2 regions of the Holdemania filiformis genome follow, and region 2 is predicted to be linked to the other one. Evidence: predicted binding sites of a transcription regulator. Region 2 holds the regulator's gene; the other holds the start of a gene.

Region 1 (3,776 bases), on a different contig from region 2:
TGATCCCGGCGCAGATGACGACGATGCCTGCGGCGATGAGCCACGGCGTTCTCTTTTTATTCACAATCCATCCCATCCTTTCTTTCAAACGCTTCCGCGTTCTTTTACTGTTAAGACATTGCAGAGCGCTCTGATCGTGGTCTGCGCTGAAGGAAAGCAACAGATTTGCATAGTCGATTCGTTCTTTCTGCGGCTTGTTCTCCAGCAGCTTTTCATCGATAAAATATTCCAGATCCAGGCGCAGCTGGTTCATCATCAGACGCACCAGCGGATTAAACCAGTAGACGATCTCCAACAGCTGGATGAATCCCAGAAACCACGGATGTCCGTACTTTACATGCAGACATTCATGATCAAGCATCATTCTCCGCTGTGCTTGTGTTCGTTCTTCAAAATCTGCGCCCAAGACCAGCCGCGGCATCAAGTTGCCATAGATCGCACAGCTGTGGACGCTCATACTCTGCCGGACAGGAATCCGCAGACAACGATTGATCTCCATCTGACGCACCGCTTCTTCACGCAGATCGTGAGAACAAGGCTGTAACCCTAACCGTTTTTTCAGTTTCACCCGGGCAATGACATTTACCCCTGTCATGATGACCATTCCCAGTATCCAGAGCATCACCAGCCCCTCTCCCCAGGTCCAGTTTGACGGTGTCGGACTGTCCTGCGGCAGCGGGAGCGCATCTTGAGTTGGAGGAATGATCATCGGCGCGGCTTCAATTTGTTCCACTGTTTCCGCGAATGAATCCGCCAGCGGGATGGCCGTCAGTTTCTGATACGGGCTATGTACCGACGTCCGCTGAATGGGGATTGCCAACTGAAGAAGCAGCGGAACCCACAGCAGCAGCCGGGCCGTTTTCCCCAGCTTTCGGAAAACTTTCCGCCGCAAGGCCAACAGAATCAAAATCAGCGGACTGATCATGATCGAGATTTCAATCAGGCGTATCACGCCATGTTCCAGCATCGCTTTCCCTCCTTCCTGATTTTCTTTTTCTGGTCAAACTTTTTACCTGAATGCAAGCGGGAGCCTTTCCCGCCCCGATCTTTAACACAGATTGGCTTAACAACACAATCTTTAAGAAGCTTAGATCAAGCGGTGGAAGACAAACTGTTAGCGGCGGAACAGAATATCCGAATTGACGCGAAGGCCGTCAACCATCAGAAAGAAATGGACGTGGATATACGGAGATTTTCCAGTGGAACCTATGATTCCCACTTTTTCACCCCGCTTGACGTTCTGACCTTCTTCAACTTGGATATCGCCCAGATGAATATAATAGCTGAGCACCTCGTCGCCATGATCGATGACCAGAAATTTCCCGTTCATCGACGAATAGCTGACTTCCGTCACGACGCCATCCGCGACCGCCAACACAGCCGCCTGATCATTGTCCGGATCCGTCGCATCCGTGGCCTGATGACCTGCGTAACAGCCCCACCGGCACAGCACGATTGGATTTTCAAGCGGCGGCTGAGCGCCTTTTTGCACCGCTTTTTCCGGCAATTGCGGAGAGGGTTGGTCATGTGGCAGACCGCTGACAAGCAACGACAGCCGGGTTTCCTTACCGCTGCAGGCCAGTCCGTTCGTTTCCGGCAGCGTCCACTGAATTTCAGCTTCCGCCTGGCCGAAAGCGAGCGTTTGTAAGCTCACGGTTTTCCCATCCTGAATTAACGTAGCTGTGTCGATTCCTGCATGAATCGTCATTTCATCAAGCTGCTCCAGCGCGGATGGCTTTCCCTGGCATTGATAATGAACTTCCGGCGACTGCGCATAAACGGAGTATTCATACGCCTGCAGCCCGATCACGTCGAGGGCCACGGTGCCTTCCCGCGTCGCTAACGGCTTAGGTTTCAGCAGCATCGCTCCGCACAAACCGCACAAACAGATGACGATCAATCCCGCAATCAGCCCCGATATCCGGTTCTTCCTTAAAATCTGGCTGAGGCGTTCTTTCAGCTGCTGCTTTTCCTCGCTGCCGCTGAGTCCTTGCAGCGCTTTATGCCGCGGTCCTGCCGCCGCGTTTAAAATCATCGCGGCATAATGACAGCGAACCGGCTGCGGCTGATTTTTCAGCAGACGATCGTCGATCTGCAATTCAAGATCCTGCCGGATTTCTCTCATCATCAACCAGACCAGCGGATTAAACCAATAGAGGATCTCAACAAGCCGCAGAATCCCGCACAGCCACGGATGACCATAACGTAGATGCAGACATTCATGCCGGATCATCAGCTCCTGATCTTCCGCCGGCCAGTCTGCCCAGCGCTCGCTGATGATCAGCCGCGGAAATAGATGTCCATAGACAGCGCAGCTGGTGATTTCCGGACTTTCCAACACCGCCACATTCCGGCATCCCGCATGGGCCAGCAATTCACGAATCTGCACTGTTTTTTCATCGGCGCAACCGTGGGCCTGCAGCCGCCGGCGCAGACGAAGCTGCGAAATAAAATTCACTAAGATCAGAACCGCGATCCCGCCCAGCCAGATCTTCACCGCACTATCCATTATCAGATCGGCTTTAACGACAGGAGAGGGATCATGGAATTCCGCGGCCGTTCTCTTTTCCTCTGTCATTTCTTCCAGTGGAATTTCCTGATAGGAAGACTCGTGGGTCAACAGATTCAGCTGGACTTCGTCCGCAACCAGCTGATAAGGACTGCGCCGGGTTTGCCAGGAAACCGGAACGATCAGCTGAATGATTAACGGAAGCCACAACAACAGCCGGGCAGTTGGGCCAAGCCGGCGCAGAATATTTTTTCTCAGCAGGAAGATGAAGATAATCAGCGGACTGATCATCAACGAGATTTCCAAAAGCCGCTGCAGACTATTTTTCAGCATCGCGGATCATTTCCTTCAGTTCTTCCAGCTCGTCTTCATTCAGCTGGACTTCTTCCATAAAGTTCAGCATCATTCGGCTCATCGAACCGTTGAACAGCTTATCGGCCAGACTTTTCTGCGTCTGCCGCGTATAATCCCGGCGGCTGATCGCCGGACTGTATAGAATTTCACGCGAGCTGCGGTCAGCTGTCACGGCCTGCTTTTCCTCGCAGCGGTGGATTAACGTACGGATTGTCTTGGCATTCCAGTCCTTTTGTTTGGAAACCTCCTCGACAATCTGATTCGCGGTCAAGGGTTCCCGCAGCCACAGAACTTTGAGTACTTCTAATTCAGCATCTGTGATTTTTTCGGCGTTCATCAACGTCCCTCCCTTCAGATTACAATTGTAATACATTTATATATTACAATTGTAATCCTGTCCTGTCAAGCGAATTCATAAAAACGTCCGGCTTGTGCCGGACGCTCTGTTTATTCCTGGATTCCCATTTCTCTTAGAATTTGTTTTTCATTGGCTGCCAGCTTGGGCTTAAACACAATCTCACCGCGATGCTCGCAAAACCATTGATAGGCTCGCGTCAGGCCGGTTTCAAACGAAGTGTCTTCCGGCACAATCTGATGAATCTTCGTCACATCCAGCACGTTATCGTAATCGCGGAACGGGAAGTAATCTTTGGCCTTCCAGTTTGCGTCATGAACCGGGATGATCTTCGCCTGCGTTCCGCAGACGTCAGCGCACTGTTGAATCCACTCGCTGAAGCTCACTCCCTGCTGATCGCCGACATTGTAGACCTCAATTCCTTGTTTCAGGCACGCTAACAAAGTCGTGACGATCTTGGCTAAATCACCGGTGTAACAGAATTGAATGCGATTATCCGCGGCCGGGATCAAAATCGGCTGATTCCGCATCAGGTGATCAAAAATGAAGCTTTCCCGC
Region 2 (3,776 bases):
TACCGCTTTATGCGCTGCCGACACTGGAATTGATCGGCGCGGGGAAAACGAGAGCGGCGGTGCTGCTCGATGCCCGCAGTCAGCGTGCTTATTTCGGAATGATTGAAAAAGGCAAGCTCGTTGGTAAAGAAGAGGTACTGCCTCTCAGTGAGATCCAGGCCCGAATAGAAGAAACCGGCGATTTGGAGCTGGCCGGCGATTGTTCGCTGTTAGGCCTGGAGGACTGTTATCCAGATCTGGCGGAAGCTTTTCTCATCGCCCGTCCGCAGTGGCAGAAGGTTGAAAACGTGCATCTGTTAGTGCCGGAATACCTGAAATCTGCCGACGATTACCTGGTAAAAAAAGCATGATCCGGGAAATGACGCTGGACGATCTGAATATTGTCTGCGAAATGGAGCTGCGGCTGTTTAGTTCGCCCTGGCCGCGGGAAAGCTATGAATATGAACTAAAGGAAAATCCCTATTCCCATTTATTCGTAGCTGAGAATGAGGAAGGAACGATCGTCGGCTATGCGGGCGTGTGGACGACTTTTGATCAGGCGCAGATCACGACGATCGGCGTGGATCTTCCTTATCGCCGTCAACATTGGGCCTCACGGCTGATGGATCACTTGATCAATTGCGCGGCAGAGAAGGGTTGCGAAATGATTTCGCTGGAAGTTCGCGTAAGCAATGCTCCAGCTTTAACGTGTTATAAAAAATATGGTTTTGAAATCATCAATATCCGGAAAAGCTATTACCAGGATAACCATGAAGACGCGTATTTGATGATGAAGCCAATAGGAGGGAATTTATGAAACGAAATTTAATCCTGGCCATTGAGTCCAGCTGTGATGAAACGGCCGCCGCGGTGGTAGAGGACGGCTGCAAGATCTGTTCCAATATCGTTTCTTCACAGATTAACGTCCATAAAAAATACGGCGGCGTCGTTCCGGAGGTCGCTTCACGGATCCACGTTGAAAATATTTCTGTGGTCATCGAAGAAGCGCTGGCGCAGGCCGAGGTGACGATGGACGATATTTTAGCGATCGCGGTAACGCAGGGCCCCGGCCTTGTGGGTTCGCTGCATGTCGGCGTCCAGGCCGCGAAAACCCTGGCCTGGTATTACGATAAACCGCTGATCCCGCTGCATCACATCATCGGACATATTTACGCCAACCGCTTCGTCGACGAACTGCGCTTCCCGATGATTGCGCTGGTGGTGTCCGGCGGTCATACCGAGCTGGTTTGGATGAAAGATGAGTGGTCGTTTGAGATTCTCGGCACAACGCAGGACGATGCGATCGGCGAGGCGTATGACAAGGTTTCCCGAGTGATGGGAACCGGGTATCCGGGTGGTCCGGTCATTGATAAAATGGCAAAACAGGGACATCCGCATTACACCTTGCCGAAGCCGAAGACCGAGAAGCCGCTTGATTTTTCCTTCAGCGGTTTGAAATCGGCGGTCCTGCAGCTGATCGACCGGGAAAATAAAAAGGGCGAGGAACTGAACAAGGAAGATCTTTCCTACGCTTTCCAGGAAGCGGCGCTTGACACGCTGCTGAAAAAGACGATGCAGGCAGTTAAAGAATTTAAACCGAAGCAGGTCGTATTGGCAGGCGGCGTCGCGGCGAATTCCCGCCTGCGTGAGAAAATCTCGGAGATGATTCAGGAAACGCCGGAGGTTCATCTGACGATTCCGCCGTTATGGTGCTGTACGGACAATGCCGCGATGATCGGCGCCGCCGGCTGGACAGCGTATACGCACGGTTTAAACGGCTCATTGGACATCGCCGCGAACCCGTCGATGGAAATTGAAACAAGTTCAATTCATTAAATCATTCACAATTTAAAACAAGTGTGCTAGAATAATGCAGAAGGGGTTGATAGTATGCCAACAAAGTCAGTCCCTAAGGCTACACTGCAGCGTTATCCAATCTATCTGAAAGCTTTACGCAAACTCAAAAATTCCGGCGTAACCCGGATCATGTCCAAGGAGCTTTCGGAATATGTGGCCATTGAGTCCACGACGATCCGCCGGGATTTCTCATTCCTGGGATCGCTGGGGAAGCAAGGTTATGGCTATGACGTTGACCGCCTGATTGAAATATTCAACGAACAGTTGGGCATGGGATTCGACGAGAAGATTATTCTTGTCGGAGCAGGCAACCTTGGGAAAGCTTTAATGAATTACAATCGCTGGAACCATGTTGTCGGCGAGATTGTATGTGCCTTTGACATCCGTCCGGAGTCTGTCGGGAAAACGCCGATTCCGGTTTACCACGTTGATGAAATGAAGGATAAGATTCCGGAAGGCTGCCGGATTGCGATCCTGTGCGTTTCATCGAATGTTCAGGACGCGGCCGATCGTCTGATCGAATGCGGCATTACCGGGATTGTTGATTTCTCGCACGAGCATTTCCAGGTTCCTAAGGGAGTTCTGGTCAAGCCGATCGACGTCGTTTCAACGATCCAGGAATTGGTTTTTGAAACCAACAACATGAAAAAGTAGAAGGCAGCGAAAAGAGAACGATCCCATTACTGAAGCACAGCGAGCCGGGCAGGGTGAAAGCCGGAGTTCAGTCAGGGAATGCGGAACACTCTGGGAGCCGGATCGGAGAACTGAAAGTAGACGATCCCGTCGGCGGCGTTAACGCACCCTGAGGCCTGGTGATTTTGCGATCATTCGGGCGAATGAGGATGGCACCACGTTGTTCAACGTTCCTTAATCAGGAACGTTTTTTTATTTATAAATAGACAAAAGGAGAAAAGTATGCTTACATTCATGACCGTCAGAGAACTCTACGAAATGGCTTGTTCCGGCAGCACCATGGAAACCGATCAGATCGAGTATGCCCAGCTGCAGGGATGGGTCAGAACCAACCGCAACAACGGTTCGATCGGGTTTATCGAGCTGAACGATGGAACGTATTTCCGCAACGCTCAGCTTGTTTACTCTTCCGATCTGGCCAATTTTCAGGATGTATCCAAATATCTGACAGGCACGGCGCTGACTGTTACGGGGAAAGTCGTACTGACCCCGCAGGCGAAGCAGCCATTTGAGCTGCAGGTCACAGAAGTGATTTTGGAAGGCGCCTGCGACAACACCTACCCGTTGCAGAAAAAACGGCATTCGTTTGAGTATCTGCGCGAGATCGGACATCTGCGTCCGCGCAGCAACACGTTCAACGCGGTTTTCCGCGTCCGCTCCGTCCTGGCGATGGCGATTCACGAGTTTTTCCAGGATCAGGGCTTTGTCTACGTTAACGCCCCGATCATTACCGGCAACGACGCAGAAGGCGCAGGCGAGGTCTTTACCGTCACTACCCGCGATGACGGCAACTATGAAGAGGACTTCTTCGGCAAGAAGGCAAACCTCACGGTTTCTGGTCAGCTGCAGGCGGAAGCGTTTGCGATGGCTTTCCGCGACGTTTACACCTTTGGTCCCACCTTCCGTGCGGAAAACTCCAACACAACAACCCATGCTTCTGAATTCTGGATGGTAGAACCGGAAATTGCGTTCGCGGATCTGGAAGATGATATGGATCTGATTGAAGATATGATCAAATACTGCATTCAGTACGTGTTGGATAACTGCCCGGAGGAAATGAAATTCTTCAACCAGTTTATCGACAACACGTTACTGGAACGCCTGAACCATGTACTGAACAGTGAATTCGTGCGGATGCCGTACACGGAGGCGATCGATCATCTGTTGAAGGCCAAGAAAAAGTTTGAAAACCCGGTTTCCTGGGGCGTCGATCTCAATACGGAACATGAGCGTTATCTGTGCGAAGA

The links. The regulator Rex, encoded in region 2, represses fermentation and respiration genes when NADH is low (regulators of the CRP and FNR family bind a similar motif). The targets are predictions, from matches to a motif close to GTGAANNNNTTCAC.
Region 1: DWY25_RS02395 (M56 family metallopeptidase) is a predicted target of Rex. The motif match lies at 1,000-1,013, and genes of this name have one in related genera.

What each region holds. Positions count from the first base shown of each region.
Region 1 is NZ_QRUP01000002.1:71,754-75,529, reverse strand. It holds gene DWY25_RS02395 (M56 family metallopeptidase) at 1-967, opposite strand, end outside; gene DWY25_RS02390 (M56 family metallopeptidase) at 1,115-2,842, opposite strand; gene DWY25_RS02385 (BlaI/MecI/CopY family transcriptional regulator) at 2,829-3,200, opposite strand; gene DWY25_RS02380 (NAD-dependent epimerase/dehydratase family protein) at 3,311-3,776, opposite strand, start outside.
Region 2 is NZ_QRUP01000001.1:407,390-411,165, reverse strand. It holds gene tsaB (tRNA (adenosine(37)-N6)-threonylcarbamoyltransferase complex dimerization subunit type 1 TsaB) at 1-350, shown strand, start outside; gene rimI (ribosomal protein S18-alanine N-acetyltransferase) at 347-796, shown strand; gene tsaD (tRNA (adenosine(37)-N6)-threonylcarbamoyltransferase complex transferase subunit TsaD) at 793-1,815, shown strand; gene DWY25_RS02055 (redox-sensing transcriptional repressor Rex) at 1,870-2,490, shown strand; gene asnS (asparagine--tRNA ligase) at 2,752-3,776, shown strand, end outside.